DNA from 3 places in the Arthrobacter sp. N1 genome. Region 2 is predicted to be linked to each of the others. Evidence: riboswitches for the same ligand, from Rfam matches in the RefSeq annotation. Region 2 holds a riboswitch; each other region holds the start of a gene.

Evidence for each region. A riboswitch is a leader RNA that binds a small molecule or an ion and turns the genes downstream of it on or off. The one in region 2 is predicted to bind thiamine pyrophosphate.
Region 1: it holds a riboswitch for thiamine pyrophosphate, as region 2 does, so the genes downstream of both, thiD (bifunctional hydroxymethylpyrimidine kinase/phosphomethylpyrimidine kinase) here and NVV32_RS14825 (ECF transporter S component) in region 2, are expected to answer to the same signal.
Region 3: it holds a riboswitch for thiamine pyrophosphate, as region 2 does, so the genes downstream of both, thiM (hydroxyethylthiazole kinase) here and NVV32_RS14825 (ECF transporter S component) in region 2, are expected to answer to the same signal.

Annotation. Positions count from the first base shown of each region.
Region 1 is NZ_CP102608.1:1,430,081-1,434,289, forward strand. It holds gene NVV32_RS06370 (Rne/Rng family ribonuclease) at 1-1,941, shown strand, start outside; TPP riboswitch at 2,118-2,231, shown strand; gene thiD (bifunctional hydroxymethylpyrimidine kinase/phosphomethylpyrimidine kinase) at 2,223-3,803, shown strand; gene rplU (50S ribosomal protein L21) at 4,016-4,209, shown strand, end outside.
Region 2 is NZ_CP102608.1:3,194,179-3,198,387, reverse strand. It holds gene NVV32_RS14840 (4a-hydroxytetrahydrobiopterin dehydratase) at 1-92, opposite strand, end outside; gene NVV32_RS14835 (FUSC family protein) at 208-1,332, shown strand; gene NVV32_RS14830 (DUF4235 domain-containing protein) at 1,435-1,695, opposite strand; TPP riboswitch at 1,861-1,985, shown strand; gene NVV32_RS14825 (ECF transporter S component) at 2,046-2,654, shown strand; gene NVV32_RS14820 (ABC transporter ATP-binding protein) at 2,651-4,144, shown strand; gene NVV32_RS14815 (energy-coupling factor transporter transmembrane component T family protein) at 4,141-4,209, shown strand, end outside.
Region 3 is NZ_CP102608.1:1,477,031-1,481,239, reverse strand. It holds gene NVV32_RS06605 (lipoate--protein ligase family protein) at 27-656, opposite strand; gene thiE (thiamine phosphate synthase) at 926-1,612, opposite strand; gene thiM (hydroxyethylthiazole kinase) at 1,612-2,457, opposite strand; TPP riboswitch at 2,500-2,598, opposite strand; gene NVV32_RS06590 (aldo/keto reductase) at 2,637-3,668, opposite strand; gene NVV32_RS06585 (DUF427 domain-containing protein) at 3,788-4,072, opposite strand; gene NVV32_RS06580 (thioesterase family protein) at 4,197-4,209, opposite strand, start outside.

The DNA.
Region 1 (4,209 bases), 1.8 Mb from region 2:
GTGTCCCGCACCCAGCAGGACTCCCTGATCGGCAACGTGTACGTCGGCAAGGTCCAGAACGTGCTCCCCAGCATGGAGGCGGCCTTCGTCGACATCGGGCGCGGCCGCAACGCCGTCCTGTACGCCGGCGAGGTGAACTGGGACGCCGCCGGCCTCGACGGGCAGCCGCGCCGGATCGAGCTCGCCCTGAAGTCCGGCGACCCGGTGCTCGTCCAGGTCACGAAGGACCCGGTGGGCCACAAGGGCGCCCGCCTGACCAGCCAGATCTCGCTGCCCGGCCGCTACCTGGTCTACGTGCCCGGCGGCTCCATGACGGGCATCTCGCGCAAGCTCCCCGACGTCGAGCGCAACCGCCTGAAGCGCATCCTGAAGGACCGCCTGCCGGAGAACGCGGGCGTGATCGTCCGCACGGCGGCCGAGGGTGCCAGCGAGGAAGAGCTGACGCACGACATCAACAGGCTCCGCGCGCAGTGGGAGGAGATCGAGCGCAAGTCCGGCTCGACAAAGACCCTCGCGCCGGAGCTCCTGTACGGCGAGCCCGACCTCACCATCAAGGTGGTCCGCGACGTCTTCAACGAGGACTTCTCGAAGCTCGTCGTCTCCGGTGAGGACGCCTGGGACACCATCGAGGCCTACGTCATGTACGTGGCGCCCGATCTGGTGGGCCGGCTGGAGAAGTGGACGGGCGAGGAGGACATCTTCGCGGCGTCGCGCATCGACGAGCAGATCGCCAAGGCCCTCGAGCGGAAGGTGTTCCTGCCCTCGGGCGGATCACTGGTGATCGACCGGACGGAGGCCATGACGGTGGTCGACGTCAACACGGGGAAGTTCACCGGCAGCGGCGGCAACCTGGAGGAGACCGTCACCAAGAACAACCTCGAGGCCGCCGAGGAGGTCGTGCGGCAGCTGCGCCTGCGCGACATCGGCGGGATCATCGTCATCGACTTCATCGACATGGTGCTCGAGGCGAACCGCGACCTCGTGCTCCGGCGCCTCGTGGAGTGCCTCGGGCGCGACAGGACCAAGCACCAGGTCGCGGAGGTCACCTCGCTCGGCCTCGTCCAGATGACGCGCAAGCGCATGGGGACCGGGCTGCTGGAGGTCTTCGGCGAGGACTGCGAGCACTGTGCTGGTCGCGGCGTCGTCACGCACATGGAGCCCGTCGAGCACCGCCGGGCTCTGCCTGCACCCGAGCAGCAGCAGTCGCGGCAGGACAAGATGTCCCGCAGCGAGCGCAAGCGGAACCGCGGCGGACGTGGCGGCCAGCAGGACGACCTCGTGACGCCGCCTGCCGCGCCCGTCGCGGACAGTCCCGACCGCGCGGCGAAGGCCGAGGCGGCCCGAGCGGCACTCGCGAGTATCGCAGCGGCAACGCACCACGCCCATGAGGAATCCGCGGCACACGGTGATCGGGGTGCACACACCGACGTCGCGGCCGCCGACGCGGACATCCAGGTCACCGAGGCCGTGCTGACGATCAACGGCGAGACGGTGACCCTGCCGCGGGCCACCCATCGGCGTCGTCCTGCCGCGGAGGAGACGGCGGACGCCCCGGCGACCCGCCTGACCCTCGACAGCCTGAGCGAGGCCTTCGGACGCACGGCGGTATCGGGCGAGGCGCGGCAGGCTGCCCCGCAGCGCGCGCCCGGACCGGAGGCGGATGCCGCAGTGGCGCCGTCGTCCGCTCCCGCCGGGACCACCCGGGTGGCCCCGGCCGCGGCGGAGGAGGCTCCTGCCGTCCGGTCACGGCCCCGCCGCCGTGTCGCCCGCAGCGCGCAGGGTGCTGCGGACACCACCATCGAGACGCAGGGCGCCGAAGCCGCAGCCGAACCGTCGGGCACGCGACATGTCGCTCGAGCCCACCCTCCGGTGCGGACGCCCGCGACCGGTGCCGCAGAGCCGTTGATCTTCGGCGTCGGGGTACCCGCCTCGGAGCTGTAGCAGCAGGCGCTGCAGGACGGAAGAGGACCGGGGTCCAGGGGACTCCGGTCCTCTTCCGCGTCCAGGGAGGTCCGATCCGGGAGCGACGGCGGATCGCCTGCACCAAGGGCACGACGCTCGACGTCCGGCCCCTGCCGCCGGCCAGGGACGTGGTGCCCTGGAGCTGCGCTAGGCTGACCGGTGACACGGGGTGCCCTGCCGGATGCAGGGCTGAGATCACACCCGTCGAACCTGATCTAGCGGACGCACGGCGTCCGGGGCCTAGCGGAGGGATGTCAGCCATGGAACCTCACCGAGCAGCGACGAGCCCGGACACGGTCATCCCGAACGTCCTGAGCATCGCCGGATCCGACCCGAGCGGGGGAGCCGGGATCCAGGCGGACGTCAAGAGCATCAGTGCCAACGGCGGGTACGCCCTCGCGGTGGTGACGGCGCTGACCGCCCAGAACACCATGGGTGTCACAGGCGTGCACACCCCGCCCGTGGAGTTCCTGCGCCGGCAGCTCGATACAGTGTCCGACGACATCCTCCTCGATGCCGTGAAGATCGGGATGCTGGGGAGCGAGGAGGTCGCGGACTGCGTCGCCGGCTGGCTCGACGGCGTCCGGCCCGCCGCCGTCGTCCTCGATCCCGTCATGGTGGCGACGAGTGGAGCGCGCCTGCTCCACGACGACGCCGTACGGGCCGTTCTCCGTCTGGCCGCCCGCGCGTCCCTGGTCACCCCGAACATCCCGGAGCTCGCCGTCCTCATCGGTGTGGAACCTGCAGGATCCTGGCAGGAGGCGCTACGGCAGGGGCGGGAGCTCGCCGGACGCGTGGGGACGGCCGTCCTCGTCAAGGGCGGGCACCTGCCGGGGCCGCGCTGCCCCGATGCCCTGATCCTGCCGGGCGAGGGAGCCGGACGCCCCGGTGACGCCCTCGTGTTCGACGGACGCCGTGTGGGCACGGACAACACGCACGGGACCGGCTGCTCGCTCTCGTCCGCCATCGCCACGCGGTACGCGGTGACCGGGGACTGGTCCGCCGCCGTCCGTGAAGCGAAGGCGTGGCTCGAAGCAGCCCTCGGCGCCTCGGCATCCCTGCGGGTCGGGCATGGCGCGGGGCCCGTGCACCATTTCCATGCGCTGCCGGATCCGCGCCACCGGCAGCCGTTCACCGACCTCGCCTGGCGGGACACCGCCGGCCTGCGGCGCGAGATCCTGCAGGTCCCGTTCGTCGTCGGGCTGACCGACGGCAGCCTGCCCGCGGCGGACTTCGCGCGGTACCTGAGGGAGGACGCCCTCTATCTCCGCGAGTACGCGGGCGTGCTGGCCCGTACCGCCTCACTGGCACCGACCGAGGCCGAGCAGCTGTTCTGGCTCCGGTGCGCCGCCTCGTGCCTCGAGACGGAGGCGGAGCTGCACCGGTCATGGCTCGGGACGGAGCCCGGACCGCGCGGCGCGGACCTGCCCGGCCCCGTCACACGTGCCTATTGCGACCATCTCGTGGCGACGACGGCCCGTGGCTCCTACGCCGAGCTGGTCGCCGCGGTGCTGCCCTGTTTCTGGCTCTATGCCGCGGTGGGGGACTACGTCCGGGACCAGGTGCGGCAGGACGGCGGCGCGGCAGAGGCGGCCCACCCCTATGGCGCCTGGATCGCGACGTACGCCGACCCCGTCTTCGTCGAGGCCACCGCGGAGGCCAAGCTGATCGCCGACCGAGCCCACCGCGCCGCCTCGCCGGGCGAGCGGGATGCGATGCTCCTGGCGTTCCGCTGGTCCGCCACCTACGAGCGCGACTTCTTCGACGCGCACCGCGGACCATCCGCGGACGCCGCGCCGACCGAGCACGCTGATTTGCGGGAAGGCGTCGTCCTGCCGTAATCTTGACCCTCGGTGCATCCGCCTGTTAACGGCGTGTCCGCCGGAACCCGGAGGGGCACGGCCCCGCAGGAATCCGGTCGGGCTCCGGCAGCCCCAGGGCAGCAGCGTCGACGACGCACAGAGCGGGCCCGGTGCGGCGCAGCAGTTCGTGCTCGAGGCGCACCCGAGTTTTTTCATCAGAAGTCAGATTGTCGAGAGAAGTGAGTTCCCAAGTGGTGTACGCGATTGTCCGCGCAGGCGGCCGCCAAGAAAAGGTTTCTGTAGGAGACCTCGTTACCCTTGACCGCGTCACCGGTCAGGCCGGAAGCACGTTCAAGCTTCCCGCCCTCCTTCTGGTCGACGGCGCCAAGATCACCTCGGCAGCGGAGGACCTCGCGAAGGTCTCCGTGACTGCCGAGATCGTCGA
Region 2 (4,209 bases):
TGCGTCAGGAAGCGGGCGTGCAGGGCCTGGGCGAGTTTCCGCCAGTCGTCCAGCCCGGCATCGAGGATCTGTTGCGTGCTGAGGATGCTCATGCCGCCAGTATCGTCCGGCACGGCCCCTGGGGAAAGGGCGGGCTCCCTGTCCATGGAGACGATGCTGCCGCCCCGGCCCGGGCGGGACCTACCGCTCCGGTGCCATACTGCGGGGATGTCCCAGAACCGGATCCCCGGTCGCCGCCTCCGCGTCCCGCGCCTCGACCCCGCGCTGAAAAGCCGGATGCGAGCGGCGGCCGTCAACCCGCAACTCCTCCTCGCGGCGAAGGCGGCGCTCGCCGCCGCCCTCGCGTGGACCCTGGCCCTGGCCATCCCCGGGACGCCGTCGGAGTACCCCTACTACGCGCCGCTCGGCGCCCTCCTGGCCATGTACCCCACGGTCTCGGGTACCCTCAAGCTCGGCCTTCAGACCGTGGTGGGCCTGACCCTCGGGATCGTCCTCGCCTACGTCGCGGTCTGGGCGGGGGACCCGAACTGGATCACCATCGGGTTCGTGGTCGGGGCCGGGGTGCTGCTGGGCGGATTCCTCAGGAGGACGGCCGGCGGCGGTTCGGGAATCGCCTCGGCCGGGCTCTTCGTCCTCGTGATCGGGAACGAGGACCTCGGGTACTCCCTGGGCTACCTCGTGCAGACCGTGGTCGGCGTGGGGGTGGGGCTGGCCGTCAGCGCCCTGATCTTCCCGCCGCTCCACCTCAATGACGCCGTCGGCCAGATGAGTCTGCTCCGACGGACCGCGGCCCGGGACCTGCAGCAGATGGGCCAGGCGCTGGAGGAGGACTGGGCGGAGGACGACGCACGGTGGGCGGAGGTGCGGGACGGCCTCTCGGCCTCGGCCCGCAACGCCCGCAGCGCACTCCAGTACGCGGACGAGAGCCGCAAGGGCAACGTGCGCCGACGCTTCCACCCCCGTGACGTCCGGGAGGACTACCGGCACGTCGAGGTCCTCGAAGTGGTCGCCTCGCACACCCTGAACATCACCAACCTCCTGCAGGACGCCCTGCACGGGACATCCCGCGAACGGCCCCTGCCGGTGGCGGTCCGGCCGGCCCTGGAGTCCGCCTTCACGGCCGTCGGGGACGTGCTGGACCTCTGGACGGTGGAGGAGGACGATGCCGCGATGCTCGCCGCGGCGGAACGCGCGCTCCGCGACCTGGAAGCGGCGGCGTACGGGACGTCCTCGAGGGAGGTGCCGTTCGGCGCAGCCGCGGCGCTCGGCATGAGCCTCCACCGCATCCTCGAGGCCGTCAGGCCCGACCTGCGACAGGCGGACGGCGAGTAGCGGGAGAGGCGCCCGGACACCGCCCTGCGCGAGGACAGGACGGGCCCCTGGGGAGCCCGTCCTGTCCTGCTGCTCCGCGGTGGTACCCTGAGCGCCCGTGGCTCAGGTCAGGTCGCGGGTCTTCGCGAACCTCTCGATCGCCTGCTGCGTGGAACGGTTGGTGAGCACCTGGATGGTGGTGCTGACCGCTCCGGAGACGATCGCGAAGACCAGGGCCGAGCGCAGCGTGTTCTCCAGTCCGTCCTTGCTCTTCGGGGGCGCCTCGCCCGTGATCTTCTCCCACAGGAAGTCGACGAGCTTGGTGCCGACGAAGCCCGCACCCACACTCATTCCCACTCCGAGCAGCTTGAACACGACGTTCATGGTTTCTCCTTCTCGTCCGGTGGTCCTGTACCTACCCTAGCCGCGCGACGAGGCGCTCGGCAGGGACGGGTCCGCCCTGGCCGCGGGACGTCCGCCGTGGTTCGTCCAGGCCGGTCGACCTGCCCGGGCGCACGCCCCTGCGGTGTAGGATCGGAACGCTCAACCATCACACGACAGGGGAGCGCAGACCCGCAGCACGCTGCCGGGTCGGGCGCTGAGAGTGCGGACCGCCGCAGACCCTCGAACCTGATCCGGCTAGTACCGGCGAAGGGAGTCGAGTTCTCGGAGTGCACGGACACCGCCCCGGCGGTACCGGCACTCCCCCCTCCTGTACCTCAGGAGGATCCACCATGGCATCACCCACCGCCCTCAGGGGCGTCTCCCGGCACACCAACCAGTGGCGCGTCGTCGACATCGTCGTGGCCTCGGTCATCGCGGTCGCCGTCGGCGTCCTGTTCTTCGCGTGGTCCGCCGGCTACTCGGGCATCAGTCTGCTCACCGCCGGTTTCCCGCCGCTCGGCGGGCTCTACTCCGGGGGCTGGCTGATCGCCGGCGTCCTCGGCGGCCTGATCATCCGCAAACCCGGGGCGGCGATCTACTGCGAGGTCCTCGCAGCCGCCGTGTCCGCCCTCATCGGCACGCAGTTCGGTATGGCCGTGCTGGTCTCCGGCGCCATCCAGGGTCTCGGCGCGGAACTCGTGTTCCTGCTGTTCCTCTACCGGAGATGGAACCTCCCCGTGGCACTGCTGGCCGGACTCGGTGCCGGACTGGCGCTCGGGATCAGCGAGAACATCCTGTACAACGCGCTGTGGACCATCGAGTTCAAGCTCCTCTACGTGCTGTTCGCGGCCATCTCCGGCGTCGTCATCGCCGGGCTACTGTCCTGGCTCGCCACCCGGGGCCTGGCGCGGACGGGCGTGCTGTCCTCGTTCGCCGCCGGCCGCACGGCGGACGTGTGACACCACTCGACGGGCCCCTCCCGCGCGCCGTGCAGGTCAGCGCGCGGGGGTGGGGCTGGCGTCATGCCGGGCGCCGGGCGTTCGCCGCCCGGCACCTCGACCTCGAGCTGACGCCCGGAGAGCGGGTGCTGCTGCTCGGTGCCTCCGGCGCGGGGAAGTCCACGGTGCTCCACGCGCTGGCCGGCGTGCTCGGCAGCAATGACGAGGGTGAGCAGGAGGGGGACCTCCTGCTCGACGGCGTCCCGCCCGCCGCGGCGCGGGGACGCGCGGGTCTGGTGCTGCAGGACCCGGAGTCCCAGGTGGTCCTCGCCCGCGTCGGCGACGAGGTGGCCTTCGCGGCCGAGAACCTCGCCGTGCCGCGGGACGAGATCTGGCGACGCGTGCACCGGGCGCTCGACGACGTCGGCCTCGACCTGCCGCTCGACCACCCCACCACCGCCCTGTCCGGCGGGCAGAAGCAGCGCCTCGCACTCGCCTCCGTCCTCGCGATGGAGCCCGGACTGCTGCTGCTCGACGAACCCACGGCCAACCTCGACCCGGACGGCGTCGTCGAGGTCCGGGACGCCGTGATCCGGGTCCTCGATCGCACCCGGGCCACGCTCGTCGTCGTCGAGCACAGGGTCGCGGTGTGGGCCGATGTCGTCGACCGCGTGATCGTGCTGGATGCCGACGGCGGTGTCCTCGCCGACGGCGCACCCGGCGAGGTCCTCGTGCAGGAGGCGACCCGCAGCCGTCTCGAACAGGCGGGTGTGTGGGTGCCCGGTCGACGGCCCGCCGTCGGCGGCGCCGTGCCGACGTCCGCCGGAGGGGAGGTGCTCCTCGCAGCCACCGGGCTCGACGTCGCGCGCACGAAGCGCGGTCCGGTCGCCGTCGCCGGGCTCGACCTCACCGTCCGTGCCGGCCAGGCCCTCGGCATCACGGGCCCCAACGGTGCCGGGAAGTCGACGGCGGCCCTGACCCTCGGCGGTCTGCTGCGCCCCCGGGCCGGCTCGGTCCGGGCCGTCCCGGCCCTCGCGGGCACGGCCGGTGACGACCCCTTCCGGTGGCGGTCCACCGAGCTCGTCCAGCGCATCGGGACGGTGTTCCAGGAACCCGAGCACCAGTTCCTCACCGCGAGCGTGGGGGAGGAGCTCGCCGTCGGCCCGGCCAGGGTGGGCGGCGCGCAGGCTCCTGGACGCATCGCTGAACTCGCCGAGCGCCTCCGCCTCACGCACCTCCTGCAGGCCAACCCCTTCACGCTCTCCGGTGGCGAGAAGCGCCGCCTGTCCGTGGCGACGATGCTCGCCACCGCGCCGCGGATCCTGATCCTCGACGAGCCGACCTTCGGACAGGACGCCCTGACCTGGGCCGAGCTCGTCACCCTGCTCCGCGAACTGGTCGACGACGGTGTGGCCGTGCTCTCCGTCACCCACGACGCCGAGTTCATCGACGCACTGGGCGGAGCGACCCTGCACGTCTCCGGCGGTGCGGGGACCCTGGTGCACCGATGAGCACCGACTACCTGACACCGGTCCTGACCGGGAAGACGCTCCTGCGGGCCAACCCGGTGTCCAAG
Region 3 (4,209 bases), 1.7 Mb from region 2:
CGCCCTGTTTCCGGACGAGCTGCCGGTCAGGCGGGGTCCAGGCGGACGACGGCGGCATAGGCCGTGAGCAGCGCCTGCTCGACGTCGTCGACGGCGAGTCCCGGAGCCAGGTCCTCGGCCCCGCCCGCCGTCGAGGGCAGCCAGTCCAGGCCCAGTGCCGCGTACACGTCCGAGAGGACCGCACGCAGCGGCGTGGCGTCCTCCACCACCACGACGGACGAGAACAGCCAGGCGCCGGAGATCACACGCTGGGCCGTGCCCACGAGTTTGACCGCGGGGACGCCGTCTCGGCGGCCGTGCACACTGAACTCCCCCGGGCAGTACTCGCCCTTGACCTCCCCCACGTGCGCGTCGACGCCGACGCGGGCGAGCACCGCCGCGAAGAATGCGCCGAAGGCTGCGAAGCGCGCCCGCGTACCGGCGACGCCGTCGGCCGCCGGCTCGAGGTGGTCCACCACCAGGCATCCGCCATGGTAGGCCGCGGCCCGGCCCCCCGCCCGCCGGACGAGGGGCGTGAATCCGCGGTCCTCGGCGGCACGGCCCGCGGCGGCGAACCCGGGGAGGCGGGCGTCCCGCTGGCCGAAGGCGACGGTAGGGCTGGGCCGGTAGAGGCGCAGCGTCGGCGGGCGGGTCCCCGAGGCGACCTCGCGCAGCATGGCGATGCCCCGATCGAGGTCGGCAGCGGCGCGCGGCCCGCCCCCCACGGCCGCGTCCTCCACCGGGGAGTCGCCTGCATCGGCGGGACCTCCCTCGACGACGACGGCGAGCGCGTCGGCGCCGTTCCACAAAGTGCTCATCCCTTCATCGTAGGCACCGGTGGCCGGTGCGGGGTCCGCGACCGGCCACCGCGGGCGACGTCGTGCCTGCTGCACCGAGCGCCGATCGCCGGCCGGGAACCCCGTCCCGCCGACCGGTCGCGCAGGGATCAGCTCCTTCCGTCCTGCCACGCCCCGAGCAGGTCGCGTGCGGTCGCCGACGGATCCGCGGCCGTGCACAGGGCGGAGACGACGGCGATCCCCGCGGCCCCGGCACGGCGCAGCGGAGCCGCGTCGTCCGCCGTGATGCCGCCGATCGCGACGCAGGGCAGTGGAGCAGCCGCCACCAGGCCCGCGAACCCGTCGACACCGAGGGGCGCCGGGTGATCGGGCTTGGTGCTGGTGGCATGCACCGCGCCCACACCCAGGTAGTCGACCGTGCCCGCCGGGAGCTCCGACACCGCCTCGAACTGCCCGGGCGTCGCCGCGCTCAGTCCGACGACGGCGTCCGGTCCGGCCATGGCCCGCACCACGCCGGCAGGAAGATCCGACTGCCCCACGTGGACGCCGTGCACCCGGGCACCCCCGGCGAGGGCAGCGAGGTAGACGTCCACCCGGTCGTCGACCAGCACGGGCACCCGGCCGTCCACCGCGGCGGCCACGGCCACCAGCAGGTCCAGGAGATCGCGGACGCCCGCTCGCTTGTCCCGGACCTGCACGCAGGTCACCCCGCCCCCGACGGCGAGGGCGACGACGTCGGGCACCGACCGTGGCGAGCAGAGCACGGTGTCCGTGACGAGGTAGAGGGGCAGGTACGACGCCGGCGACGGCCGGGCGCTCCCGTCCTGGACGGGCATCAGGAGCCTGCCTGCAGGGTCAGCCTGCGCCGGACGTCGTCCGGGGTGATGGCCGAGAGCGCGTCGAGGAACTGTGCCCCGAAGGTGCCCGGCCCCGACGCGACGGCTGCGGCGTGTTCTGCGGCGATCGTGTACGCGCCGGTCGCGGCGACCGCCGCGAGGAGCGGATCCTCGGTGAGGGCGGCGAAGGCGGCCATGACGGCCCCCAGCGCGCACCCGCCCCCGGTGACCTGCGTGAGGAGGGGCGTCCCGTTGGCCACGCCGACGACGGCACCCGACGGCGCGACGATCATGTCCACGGCGCCCGACACGGCGACGACCGACCCGTGGCGGGAGGCCAGGAGCCGCGCGGCGTCGAGCGCGGCGGCCGGCTCGTCGAGGGAGTCGACGCCGCGGCCGCCAGCGCCCGCACCTGCGAGCGCGATGATCTCCGAGGCGTTGCCCCGGATGATCCCGGGGCGGAGGGCGACGAGCTCCGCGGCGGTCTGCGTGCGGACGGTGAGGAAGCCGACCGCGACGGGGTCGAGGACCCAGGGCGTCCCTGCCCCGTTCGCCGCGTCCGCCGCCTCCAGCATCGCCTCGCGCTGGGAACCGGTGGGGGTGCCGAGGTTGACGAGCACAGCCGAGGCGACGGGGGCGAACTGCCGGGCCTCGCCCGGGATGTCCACCATGGCGGGAGCCGCTCCGAGGGCGAGGAGCACGTTGGCGGTGACGTTCGTGACGACGGCGTTGGTGATGCACTGCACGAGCGGCACGGCGTCGCGGAGGGCCGCGAGCAGCAGCGCACAGTCCTCGGCGGTGACGGGGCCGACGGCCTGGGTGGGGTTCTCCTGGACCTGGTGCACGGTGGCGACCTCTCGCGATGGGGCGGCAGGACGCACGGGGCCGAGGGCCCGGCAGGACATCCCTTCGCCAGTATGAGCTGGATCAGGTTCGACGGGTCTCTTCTCAGCCCCTCCCTTGGAGGGACACCCCGTGTCACTGCTCGAAACGATAGCCCGTCAGGCGGACGGAGCCAACCGGGTCAGCGGCCCCCGCCGATCACGCGGCTGCGCTGCTCGATGCCCGGGCCGCCATAGGGGTAGTCGCTGAAGGTCGGGGCGCTGACGTCGTCGAGCCGGGAGAGTTCCGCCGCGGTGAGCTCGAGGTCGGCGGAGGCGAGGTTGTCGGCCAGTTGCTCCCGGGTGCGCGCGCCGAGGATCACGGAGGTGACGCCGGCCTGCGCGGCCACCCAGGCGAGGGCGACGTGGGAGGCGTTCACGCCACGCTCGCCGGCGATGCCCGTCACGGTGTCGATGATGCGCCACGTGCGGTCCTGCGCGTTGCGCTTCTCCCAGGCCTCCATCCCGCGCTGCGGGTTCTCGCCGAGCCGGGTCTCCCCGGTGGGCTCCGTGTCCCGGCTGTACTTGCCGGTGAGCCAGCCGCCGCCCAGCGGGGACCAGGGCAGCATGCCCATGCCGGCGTCGAGCACCGCGGGGACGATCTCCGCCTCGATCTCGCGGACCAGCAGCGAGTACTGCGGCTGCAGGGTGACCGGCAGGCAGTACCCGCGCTGCCGGGCGATCATCACGGCCTTGGTGAGCTGCCAGCCGGTGTAGTTGGAGAACCCGTAGTAGCTGATCTTGCCCTGCGCCACGGCGTGGTCGAGGAAGCCGAGGGTCTCCTCGAGCGGGGTCAGCGGATCCCACGAGTGCACCTGGTAGAGGTCGATGTGCTCCACGCCCAGGCGCGCGAGGGAGGCATCGAGCGCCTGGCGGAGGTGACGCCGGGACAGTCCCAGGTCGTTGGCGTCATCGCCCATGGGGAAGCGGCCCTTCGACGCGAGGACCATGCGTCCGCTCTCGGCCGGGTTCTTCGCGATCCAGCGGCCGATGATCTCCTCGGAGGCCCCGGCGGTGTAGACGTCGGCGGTGTCGATCAGGTTGCCGCCCGCCGCCGCGTAGTCCGAGAGGATGGCGTGCGACGTCGCCTCGTCCGATTCCGCGCCGAAGGTCATCGTTCCGAGGGCCAGGTGCGAGACCGAGGTGCCGCTGTTGCCGAGTGTCCGGTTCTCCATGGTGCTCCTTCATCCTGCGCCGTGCGGCGCCGTCGTCCGTTCGGGTGGTGCCGTGCCGGCCGCTTCGGCCCGCACGCGCGAAGGGCGCCGTCGAACGACGGCGCCCTTCGCTCACGTGGTCACGCGCTGACCGTGACGCCCTTCCAGAAAGCGTAGTAACCGCGGATGTTCTCCGCCGCTTCTTTCGGCTCCGGGTAGCTCCAGGCGGCATCCTTGTTCTGCTCGCCGTCGACCTCCAGGCTGAAGTAGCTCGCGGTCCCCTTCCACGGGCACACCGTCTGCGTCCGTGTCGGGACGAAGAACTGCTCCGCGATGGAGTTCGGCGGGAAGTAGTGGTTCCCCTCGACCATCACGGTGTCCGCGGACTCGGCGATGACCTGATCGTTCCACAGTGCTTTCGGCATGGTTCCTCTTCCTCGACGTCCCACGGGCGCGTGGGCGCGGTGACCGCCCGGGCGTGGAGCACGCCGCAGGCTTCCGTGCCTCGTGCAACCATGGCCGGCGCCCCGTCATTCCGGCAGGTGCCCCTCAGAGCTTCCGC